Regions from separate parts of the Clostridium sp. CS1-1 genome, predicted to be linked through region 1. Evidence: predicted binding sites of a transcription regulator. Region 1 holds the regulator's gene; the other holds the start of a gene.

Region 1 (6,098 bases):
AGTGGAGCAGGGACGAAAGTCGGGCTTAGTGATCCGGTGGTACCTCGTGGGAGGGCCATCGCTCAACGGATAAAAGCTACCTCGGGGATAACAGGCTGATCTCCCCCAAGAGTCCACATCGACGGGGAGGTTTGGCACCTCGATGTCGGCTCGTCGCATCCTGGGGCTGAAGTAGGTCCCAAGGGTTGGGCTGTTCGCCCATTAAAGCGGCACGCGAGCTGGGTTCAGAACGTCGTGAGACAGTTCGGTCCCTATCCGTCGCGGGCGTAGGAAATTTGAGAGGAGCTGTCCTTAGTACGAGAGGACCGGGATGGACTGACCTCTGGTGCACCAGTTGTTCCGCCAGGAGCACAGCTGGGTAGCTATGTCGGGACGGGATAAACGCTGAAAGCATCTAAGCGTGAAGCCCACCTCAAGATAAGATTTCCCATAGCGTAAGCTAGTAAGACCCCTTGAAGAACACAAGGTTGATAGGTCAGAGGTGTAAGCATGGTAACATGTTCAGCTGACTGATACTAATAGGTCGAGGGCTTGACCTAATATATCACTGTGCAATTTTGAGAGAACAAAATTCTCTTGATAAATTAAATATAATCTAGTGGTTATGACGTGAAGGCTACACCCGTTCCCATTCCGAACACGATGGTTAAGCTTCACAGTGCCGATGGTACTGCACGGGAGACTGTGTGGAAGAGTAGGTCGCTGCTAGGTTAAAATATTCCGTGGTAGCTCAACGGCGGAGCATTCGGCTGTTAACCGAAGGGTTGGAGGTTCGAGTCCTCTCCACGGAGCCATTTTTATTTTGAATAAAATTATATAATTATGTATAGATGTGTAGAAACTAGTTACTTAAGGTAGCTAGTTTTTTTATTTGCAAATTCTGTAGAAAAAAATTTTAATAATTTCCATTTGAGAAAGCATAAAATAAGAAATAAGTGGAAACATATAATCAAATTATTTAGAAAATTAAATAAATTCTAAAGGGTTTTTTAAATTAAAGTAGAAATATATAATTAACCTAAAAGTGAGGGGGAATTGCTTATGAAAAACTACACAACTAAAAATTTGAGGAATGTAGGTATAATTGGACATAGCGGTTCAGGAAAAACTACTTTAGCAGAATCAATATTGTACTATACTAAAACCACAGATAGGTTTGGTAAAATTGAGGAAGGAAACACAGTTAGTGATTATGATTTAGAAGAAAAGAAGAGAAAAATATCTATATCAACTTCAACGTTACCATGTGAGTGGAATAATACAAAAATAAATCTAGTTGATATGCCTGGATATTTTGATTTTGTCGGTGACGTTTTACAAGGACTAAGAGCGTCAGATACATCTATGATTGTTGTTTCTGGGGTATCTAGCATTCAAGTAGGTACAGAAAAGGCCTGGCAATATGTTAATAGGTATAAGTTACCAAGGTCATTGTACATTAACAAATTAGACAGAGAAAACTCTAACTTTGACAAGGTATTATCAGATTTGAAAGAAAGGTTTGGAATATCAGTAGTACCGGTTCAATATCCTATAGGAACTGAAGAAAGTTTTAGGGGAGTTATAAATATAATTTCAAGAAAAGCTAGGATATTTGATGAAAAGACTAATAGTATGAAGGAATCTGATATACCACTAGAACTAATTGATAAAGTTGATGAATGTAAGAATATGATTGTAGAGGCGGTAGCTGAAACTGATGAGGTGCTACTTGATAAGTATTTTAGTGAAGGTACATTAAGTGATGAGGAAATATACAACGGACTGATAAACGGGTGCGCTAAAGGTGAGATTACGCCAGTAATGTGTGGATCAGCTTTAAAGGGAATTGGAATAGAAACACTACTTGAAGACATAGTTGAGTGTTTCCCATCACCAGAAAACACATTACCAGTTATGGCTAAAAACTTAAAAAGTAACAGTAATATTGATATAGTAATAAATGAGAATTCTCCTTTTTCTGCATTTGTATTCAAGACAATAGCAGATCCTTTTGTTGGGAAGCTGTCACTTTTCAGAGTGGTGACTGGAAAAGTTAAGTCTGATTCTGTTATATATAATGCTAGTAAGGATAAGAATGAAAAGATTGGTACTATGTATTTTTTAAGAGGTAAGCAACAAATACCTACAAGTGAGATTATAGCTGGTGATATAGGAGCTGTAGCAAAGTTACAGTTTACAAGTACTGGAGATACCTTATGTGATGCTTCAAATCCAATAGTTTTTGAAAATATCGAATTCCCAGAACCTGTTATATCAATGGCTGTTCTGCCAAAGTCTAAAAATGATGAAGATAAAATATCTAGTGGGTTAAATAAGTTATTAGAAGAAGACCCTACTTTTAAAGTTTCAAGAGATATAGAGAATGCTGAAACCATAGTTTCAGGCCTAGGAGAGTCACATCTTGATATAATTGCATCTAAATTAAAAAGTAAGTTTGGTGCAGATGTAATATTACAAACGCCAAAGATACCTTATAGAGAAACTATTAAAAAAGTTGTGGATGTTCAAGGAAAACATAAAAAACAGTCCGGTGGTCATGGACAGTATGGTGATGTAAAAATTAAGTTTGAGCCTAGAGTAGATGGAGAGGATGAGTTACAATTTGTAGATCAAGTTGTTGGTGGAGTTGTTCCAAGACAGTATATTCCGGCAGTAGAGAAAGGGCTCAAAGAGTGTATACAGCATGGAGTATTGGCTGGATATCCTGTTATAAGACTGAAAGCTATATTGCATGATGGATCATATCATCCAGTAGATTCGTCTGAAATGGCATTTAAAGTAGCAGCGTCTCTAGCTTACAAGAAAGGGTTAACAGAGGCTCAACCGATATTATTAGAGCCGATTATGCATGTTGAGATAATCGTTCCAGAATACTATATGGGTGATATAATAGGTGATATTAATAAGAAAAGAGGTAGGGTTCTAGGAATGGAGCCATGTTCAGATAAACAAAAAATAATAGCAGAAGCCCCACAATCAGAAATGTTTAAGTATGCAACGGATTTAAGATCTATGACACAAGCAAGAGGAAGCTTTACAATGAAATTTGAAAGATATGAAGAAGTTCCTCCTACTGAAGTTGGTAAGGTTATTGAAGAATCCAAAAGGCTAAAAATTAAAGAAGAGGTATAAAGTTTAGTGAAAATTCCAATAGTAAAGTACTATTGGAGTTTTTTATTGGAATAATATTCTGCATATTTTAATAAATTATAAGAGAAAATAAACATGTGAATTATTTCAGTAAGGAGAGATTTTATGTCTGAATACCGTATGGATATAAGTGGAGCAATAGAGTTAGGTGATTATAGCAGTATTTATGATTATATGGCAATAGTTAATAAAAATGATAATCTTATAATTACTATAAATAATAGTGAGGGAGAGAATGTTAATCTTATATGCAAAATGTTAGAGAATAATAATTTTATAGTGGATTTGGATAATAAGGATAATGGTGGAAAGTACTACATTAAGGCATCTAAATATAATATTTCATAATAAAATTATTTGTGTATTAGAAGAAAAACTATATCAGAAGAAGTTTGGTTTGTGTAAATAATGGAGAGTTTGATTGAGAACCAATTGTTCTATAGTGTAATTATATAACAATTGGTTCTCAACATTTTTTAGCTTGGATCGTAGAGAATATTTTAGAAAATAAAAGAAACTAAAGCGTATATTAGTATAATGATTATAAAACTATAAATTTGAGATAATATAAGTATTGAATAAAATCACTGATAATATTAATATGGAATTAAGGTCAAAGAAAGTCAAAGACAGGAGAGGATCCTTATGACAAGATTGTCAGATGTTATAGAAGAATTTATAAAGGAAATGTTGAAAAGCAATGGAGAAAATCAGCTTCAGATTGTTAGAAACGAGTTAGCTAATTATTTTAGTTGTGCTCCGTCTCAGATAAATTATGTATTAACGACAAGGTTTACTCTAGATAAGGGGTATTACATAGAGAGCAAAAGGGGTGGTGGCGGATATATAATAATCAAACGTATCAAGTTAGATAAAGATAAGTCATTACTTCAAGTCATAAATGATAGGATAGGTGAAAGCATAACATACAATGATGGTGCAAAGATAATAGAAGGTCTAGTTGAAATAGGAGTTCTTAGTGAAAGAGAAGCTATTATTACAAAAGCCGCAATAAATGATAGGACCTTAAATACTTATATAGAGAATACAAATAGATTGAGAGCTAATATATTGAAGTCAATAATTACAATTATTCTGAACAAGTCATAATTTTTCAGATAAAGTTGTATTATGTAATATTGGATTTGTCAATAGATTAGCTCACTAGAATATATTGAGATAATTCATATTATAGGGGTGATAACATGCTGTGTGAAGTATGTAAAAAAAATGATGCTACTGTACACATAACAAAAATAGTAAATGGAGTTAAGCAGGAATTTAGCTTGTGTGAAAAATGCGCAAGAGAAAAAGGAGAATTTGGGATAGGTGGGGCTATTGAGTTCTCATCACCATTTACATTTCAGACAATACTCAGCGGGATAATGGACTATGTTGGTCCAAATAATCAAACGCAGAACAACTTTGATATTTCATGTAGCAATTGTGGCAATACTTATAGTGAGTTTAAAAGAAAAGGATTGCTAGGTTGTAGCGAATGCTATAGTAACTTTGCACAGACCTTGAAACCTATTATTAAAAGAGTTCAAGGAAATTTAGAGCATACAGGAAAGTTACCTAGAAAAGCTGGTGAAACAATAATAAAGAGAAGAAGATTATTAGAGCTAAAGGAAAACCTTCAGAGAGCTATTGCTTCGGAAGACTATGAAAGTGCTGCAAAAATTAGAGATGCTATAAAAGAACTTCAAGGAGAGCCCGGTAAGGAGGTGTAATCATGGAGAACTGGATAAAATCACGTGGTAAAAATGAAGATTTAGTATTAAGCAGTAGAATAAGATTGGCAAGAAATCTTAACAAAATGCCATTCCCGCATAAATTAGATGATGATAGTGGGAAGAAGTTGATAAGAAAGGTTGAGGAAGCATTTTATACCTCCTCTCATACAGAGGATGAGTTTAAAACCATTTTACTTTGGGAAGAAAATCCTATTAATAATGAAATTTACTTAGAAAAACATTTGATAAGCAAAAATCTTTTAGACAATACTAATAAAGCAGCTTTTATTAAAGATAAAAATGAAACAATAAGCATTATGATTAATGAAGAAGACCATATAAGAATACAATGTATTACATCGGGATTAAATTTAGAAGAGGTATATGATTTAAGTAATAAGATTGATAATCTCCTAGAAGAAAAACTAGATTATGCTTTTGATGAAAAGTTTGGATATCTAACTACTTGCCCTACTAACATTGGAACTGGCCTAAGAGCATCTGTAATGGTACATCTTCCATCGCTTACTATAAACAATAAAATGAATGCAGTTTTAAACGCGATAACTCAAGTTGGAATGACTGTACGGGGGCTATACGGAGAAGGTTCAAAAGCTAAGGGGAACATCTATCAAATATCCAATCAAATAACATTAGGATTAAGTGATGAGGAAATTATAAGTAATTTAAAGGCGGTTGTAAGCCAAATAATCAATGAAGAAAATTCATCAAGAGAAAATCTTATAAAAAAATACAGATATGAGACAGAGGATAGAATTTATAGGGCTTTGGGAATATTAAGGTCATCAGTACTTTTGAGTCCTGATGAATGTTTAAAGCTATTATCCGATGTAAGATTAGGAATAGAAATGGGAATAATTAAAGATGTAGATAAGATTACTTTAAATAGCCTTTTAGTTTATACACAAAATGCGACTATACAAAAGCTTTTTGACAAAAAGCTATCTAGCAAAGAGAGAGATCTAAATAGAGCTAAACTTGTTAGAGAAAAGTTATCATAAAGATATATAATAAGTATAGGATGGTGAATATGTTATGATGTTTGGAAGATTTACTGAGAGAGCACAAAAAGTTCTCTTTTATGCTCAAGAAGAAGCTCAATCACTTAAACATGGTTATGTAGGAACTGAGCATATTTTATTAGGAATTCTAAGGGAAGATGGAATTGCTAAAAAACTTCTTAATGGA
Region 2 (6,098 bases), 2.5 Mb from region 1:
GTTGAAGCTAACACTAAAGATGTTAGAGTAGCACTAGCAAGTGCTCTTGTACCTTTTTTACCCATATTACAGCATCCCCCCAGATACAAAAATTTTGATTTCTATGGTACAAAATCAAAAATATAACCAAGATTTTTTATATATTGCTTGGATTCTTTTCTAAATTATACCACTTAATCCACAATATATCTATATGGATAAAAAATCTTCTTTCTATGGCTTATCTTTTTCAGATTTTATTAAAGTTGAAGGCCGTGCTAATTAATTCAGCACAGCCTTCACATAATGATTTTTATTCAATCGTAATTAAAATATTCTCTTCATTACTATCAACAATTACAGTGCACCCATCATAGACTTCCCCAGCGATTATCTTTCTAGCAATGCTTGTTTCCAAAGTATTTTCAATATATCTTCTTAGTGGTCTAGCTCCATAAACCGGGTCATAGCCCTCTTCAGCTAAAAGTTCCTTTGCAGCTTCAGTAATCTTCATAGTGATATTTCTATCGTGGAGTCTCTTTCTCACATCTTGAAGGAATATATCTATTATTTTCTTAATTCCCTCACTATTTAACGGTCTAAATAGTATTATATCATCTAATCTATTTAAAAATTCAGGCTTAAATCTTCTCTTCATTTCATTCATTACATCAGTTCTAATATTTTCGTCTATAGAATTCTCGCTCTTGTTTTCAAGGAGATAGTTACTCCCTATATTAGAAGTCATGATTATTATTGTGTTCTTAAAATCTACGGTTTTTCCTTTGTTATCGGTCAGTCTTCCATCGTCCAATATTTGAAGAAATACATTAAACACGTCTTCATGAGCTTTTTCTATTTCATCAAATAGGATTACTGAATAAGGTTTTCTTCTAACCGCTTCTGTTAACTGTCCGCCTTCTTCATATCCTACATATCCTGGAGGCGCTCCTATAAGTCTTGATACTGAATACTTTTCCATGTATTCAGACATATCTATTCTTATAATATTTTCTTCACTATCAAAAAGGTTTCTAGCTAAGGTCTTTGCAAGTTCAGTTTTTCCAACTCCAGTTGGTCCAAGGAATATAAAGGAACCTATTGGTCTTTTTTCGTCCTTCATTCCAGCTCTTGCTCTAATAACTGCATTCGATACACTTCTTGTTGCTTCATCCTGACCTATGACCCTCTTTTGCAAATCTTCTTCTAGTTTTAATAGTTTTTCCCGTTCTCCTTCTACAAGCTTAGATACTGGAATTCCAGTCCATTTAGCTACTATTTCAGACACTTCATTCTCCGTTACTTCTTCTTTTAGTAGAGCTACTTCATAATTTTCCTTCATTTCTGTTTCTTTTTGACTTATTTCTGCCTCAAGTTTTGGTATAAGTCCATATCTTAATTCTGCTACTTTATTTAAATCATATTCTCTTTCATATTTTTCAATATTTCCTCTTGCCTCATCCAATTGTGCTTTTAGATTCCTTATCTCAAGAATATGGCCTTTTTCTTTATCATACTTAGCAGTCATTTCATCATTTTTTTCTTTAAGCTCTGCAAGTTCCTTATTTAACATTTCAAGTCGTGCTTTCGATGCATCATCAATTTCCCTTGACAAGGCTTCTTTTTCCGTTTCTAATTGGAATAGCTTTCTTCTAACCATATCTAATTCAGTTGGAAGGGAATCTATTTCACTTCTTATCATTGCACCAGCCTCATCTATTAAATCAATAGCCTTATCTGGCAGAAATCTCCCTTGAATATATCTATCAGAAAGTTTTGCTGCTGCTACAATAGCAGAATCATGTATTCTAATACCATGGTGTATTTCAAATCTTTCCTTTAAACCTCTTAGTATAGAGATAGTATCTTCTACAGTAGGTTCATCTACTGATACTTTTTGAAATCTCCTCTCTAATGCCTTATCTTTTTCAATATATTGCCTATATTCATCAAAGGTAGTTGCACCTATACAGTGAAGTTCTCCTCTTGCAAGTAATGGTTTAATAAGATTACCTGCATCCATGGCTCCTTCAGTTTTTCCCGCTCCAACTATTGTATGAATTTCATCTATAAATAATATTATTCTCCCGTTAGAGCTTTGTACCTCTTTAAGTACAGCTTTTAATCTTTCTTCAAACTCTCCTCTGTACTTAGCACCGGCAATTAATGCTCCCATATCTAATGAGAATATTATCTTATCTTTTAATCCCTCTGGTACATCTCCTCTTACAATTCTTTCAGCGAGTCCTTCTACTATAGCAGTTTTACCTACTCCCGGATCTCCAATTAATACTGGATTGTTTTTAGTTCTTCTCGAAAGGATTCTGACAGTCCTTCTTATTTCTTCGTCTCTTCCTATAACAGGATCTAATTTATGTTTCTTAGCTAACTCAACTAAGTTTGTTCCGTACTTAGATAATGCATCATAAGTTCCTTCAGGATCTTGAGTGTCAACTCTTTGACTTCCCCTCACTTGAGATAATATTTTCATAAACTCGGAATCTTTTATGCTAAATTTAGCTAATATACTTCCTACTACACCTTTTTTATCTATATCCATAATGGCTAACATAACATGCTCTACACTTATATAGGAGTCTTTAAATTTTTCAGCTATTAAGTTTGCATTAACTAAAACTTCTTCTATTCTTCTAGTTGCATATACTCCAGAGCTTTGCGCCCCTTCACCTAAAATCTTAGGTATTTTATTTAATTGAAGATGTATATCTTGCTTCAATTCTTTTAAATTTACACCCATTTTTTCAAATATATTAGGTACTAATCCATCTTCTTGATTTACTAATGCCGAAAATAGATGAATTACATCTAATTGTTGGTGATTGTATTTTACCGCTGTTAATTGAGCGTCATTTAAACTTTGCTGTACTCTTATAGTCATTTTTTCTATATTCATAATTCATCTTCCCTTCTTATGTAGTTATTTTACTTCTTAATTAGATAATAATACAAAAGTCAAAGAAAGTCAAAGTTCAATTTTTATTATCTATTTCTATTTTAATTTTTATGTTTTTGTGATTTTTAGTTTACTTTAGATTAACTTTACATAATATTATAATTGTAATCTTAAACTATAGTACGTGCTCTTCCTTTTTTAGTTTTGTGAGAAATGAAGAGTTTATACGTTTACCGGTAGTTATAAGTCTCATAGACTTAAAAACACCTAAAAAGCATACCATACTTTCTAGGTGTTTTTAATTTCGTAATCTAATTACCTTTGTTATTTTAACCAAAGAGGACACTCAATCCTATACCATTAATTTATAAGTATTTTTGAATCTCAGAATTCTATTTTTCCCCACTATACCATTTTTTAATAATTACTACACTTTCATCACTTGGATAATAAAGCTTATCAGTACTGTTATCTCCTATAGCAAAAATAGAGATTCCTAAAAGCCAAGGCTCATTTTCAAAGGTTTTTCTATAGGCTTCAAAGCAATTAGCTTGCTCAACGTTGTTTAAAACAGTATTTGATGTTGGATCCCAAGGGTGAAATGATGCATTATTAACCCTCGGAAAACCAAGTTCTCCAAAGAAAATTGGTTTTTTCCATTTATCATAGAAATTTTTTATTTCCTGTTTTACATTTTGCTTTCTATTATTTATTTGTGTACTTTCTATAGCACTTATTAGATTATCTACTGTATCTGTTCCTACAGTTGTATTATTGTCTGTAAGTTCAAAATAAGCTGCAATAGAGATAAAATCTAACTTTGAGAATAGTCTGTTATTTAGTTTGCTTTGATACTTACTAGTTAACTGTGGATCCCAATCAGCAGTATACCAAAAATTAGTTCTATACGTTACTAATCCTCTATAATTGCTTCTAACAAAATCTATGGTATCACACCAACTATTTTCTTCAGGCTCTATCATGACAAAGTTTGATCCTATATTTAATGCTTGTACATTATAGGGATTTGCAACATCATCTATTAGTGTTTTTAAAACACTTGTTTTCCAGTTAGAAAAGAACTTTTTCATGTCCTTTGGAGTCCATTCTGTTTCATTTTTATTTCCTCCATCTATCCATGGGTAGGGCTCTAGTATTACATTTATATTTTTATCCTTCAACTGATTAATTAAACTTATGGCTTTATCTTCGCTTAACTTATCAATAGTCATTTCACTTGTATCACTGCTGATATTTATAAATACAGGAATATTTAAGGTATTAAGCTGGAGCTTATCTATGTCACTTAATACCTGATCAATACTATAACCGTAAGACAAGTTACCAGATTTAATCTTAGTTTGAAATTTTTCATTTAAAGATTTACTATTATTTCTAATATTAAAATGTAATTTATGTTCGTTTTTTAATTGCTTGCCATTATTAGAATGAACTTCATTTCCTATATTTAATATGTAATCTTCACCTAAGGTATATCCACTTTCAGGAGCTGTTACCATAACTGTTTTATTATCCTGACCTAATTGAATTTCTGCATTGACTTTGCTACCTTTACTGTCGGTTACTGTAATAGCCTGCTTAGTTAAATCATCATAACCTAGTTCTTTACTAAATTTAATTGTCCAAGTTTTCTTTGAATCTACTGTTTGATTATCCGTAAAATCTGCAGCTTGTACCTTATTAAAAGAAAGTACAAGTACACTACAAATAACTGTAATTAAAATTTTATTTTTCAATTTTTTTATCCCCCTATTCCCTAAGTTCCATATATATTATAAATGTTTTAGTTAAATATGTCCATTTATTACAAGGTAATGCAATTAATCATAAATCCCTCAAGTTTTAAATTCATTACTTAATTCTATAAATTATTCAATTTGTTTTTATCTTGACTAAAAACACAAATGATTATTACTTATTAAATTTTCTATATCTAGCCTCTACCTTTAAATAATTTAACAGCTTTCTATTGAGCTATATACTATTACAAAAATGATCAAATTACTCTTTCTATCGAATATCTAATGTTTTTTAATTTTATTTTTGTTTACTTTTAAATTACTTTACATAATATTATAATTGTAAATATAATTCCGCGAATATTCTTATAGTAATTTTCTAAAAACACCTACAAGTCTCGCTACAGAGTATTTTCATGTAATTAGATTCATCTATTTTTATTATGTCTTCTTTACTATTAAAAGGTAACAAATTTGAAATATATACATAGAATAGAATTATAATTTTGTTCTAGGAGGATATTTATGTATCGATACCCTTACTTTGCTAGGACTCCTAACAGAAAAAGTTTTACTAAAGAAGAAGCTTTATGGATTGCCTGGTATCTTAATATAAAATTTGATAAGTTTGATGTTGAACAATTTAGAATTGGATTGAATGTTGAATTAGAGCACGGTACTGTCAACCCATTTACCAATATTACTAATGATGATCCGATTTTAACAGGCAAAATAACACTTGCTCATTTAAATGAATTCCCTGATTATTATAAAAGACTTACAAAGATGGAAGAAGAGGCAGAAAAATATTGGAAGCCTACAGATAAAGATAATTAAGTAATTTATAATCTATTACCCAACCTAATAAACAAGTGATTTTTATTAGGCGGTTAGTATATTTACTTAATAGGAGAATTAAAGTCTCAACAAATACACCAGTTATGGATATCATATTACTCTTCTAAATATTATAAAATGTAAATATAAAAAATTGACTTTGTATCTAAACAAAGTCAATTTTTTTCACATAATTATATTGAAGCAAATCTGCAAATATTTCATTTGATACTTTTCCCGAGGTCGATATTATTGTCATAGCAATTATAACGCTACTATTATCCTCTACGTTTATGTGAATGTCAGAAACTTCAAATCCCTTCTGAGCAATAGTTTCAAATATATCATTAACCTTACTCTTATCTTCTAAAATAGTATCTAATGTAATTTCTAATTCATAAACATTATCATTACTTCTCTGTTTCTTTATTTTCTTGTCTAGATTAAGTACATCTTTCAAAAAAAAGTAAATAATAAGAGTAGCTATTGAAGCTTGAATATAGAGGCCACTTCCCACAGCTAAACCTACGCAGGCTATAAACCATATAGTTGCTGCAGTGGTGAGCCCAACTACAGTTCTACCTTCCTTAATAATACTTGCAACTCCT

What was found. Region 1 encodes CtsR, which represses protease genes until heat stress. Its sites were predicted from a motif close to AAGGTCAANNAAGGTCAAAT; they were not measured.
Region 2: clpB (ATP-dependent chaperone ClpB) is a predicted target of CtsR. The motif match lies at 2,949-2,968, and genes of this name have one in related genera.

The regions. Positions count from the first base shown of each region.
Region 1 is NZ_CM148680.1:4,819,822-4,825,919, reverse strand. It holds rRNA gene AC0N0V_RS22860 (23S ribosomal RNA) at 1-539, shown strand, start outside; rRNA gene rrf (5S ribosomal RNA) at 595-711, shown strand; tRNA gene AC0N0V_RS22850 (tRNA-Asn) at 720-794, shown strand; gene fusA (elongation factor G) at 1,042-3,135, shown strand; gene AC0N0V_RS22840 (hypothetical protein) at 3,259-3,501, shown strand; gene AC0N0V_RS22835 (CtsR family transcriptional regulator) at 3,799-4,263, shown strand; gene AC0N0V_RS22830 (UvrB/UvrC motif-containing protein) at 4,359-4,886, shown strand; gene AC0N0V_RS22825 (protein arginine kinase) at 4,889-5,911, shown strand; gene AC0N0V_RS22820 (ATP-dependent Clp protease ATP-binding subunit) at 5,946-6,098, shown strand, end outside.
Region 2 is NZ_CM148680.1:2,312,664-2,318,761, forward strand. It holds gene AC0N0V_RS10845 (cell wall-binding repeat-containing protein) at 1-65, opposite strand, end outside; gene clpB (ATP-dependent chaperone ClpB) at 293-2,893, opposite strand; gene AC0N0V_RS10855 (glycoside hydrolase family 113) at 3,286-4,650, opposite strand; gene AC0N0V_RS10860 (DUF5661 family protein) at 5,179-5,490, shown strand; gene AC0N0V_RS10865 (MgtC/SapB family protein) at 5,657-6,098, opposite strand, start outside.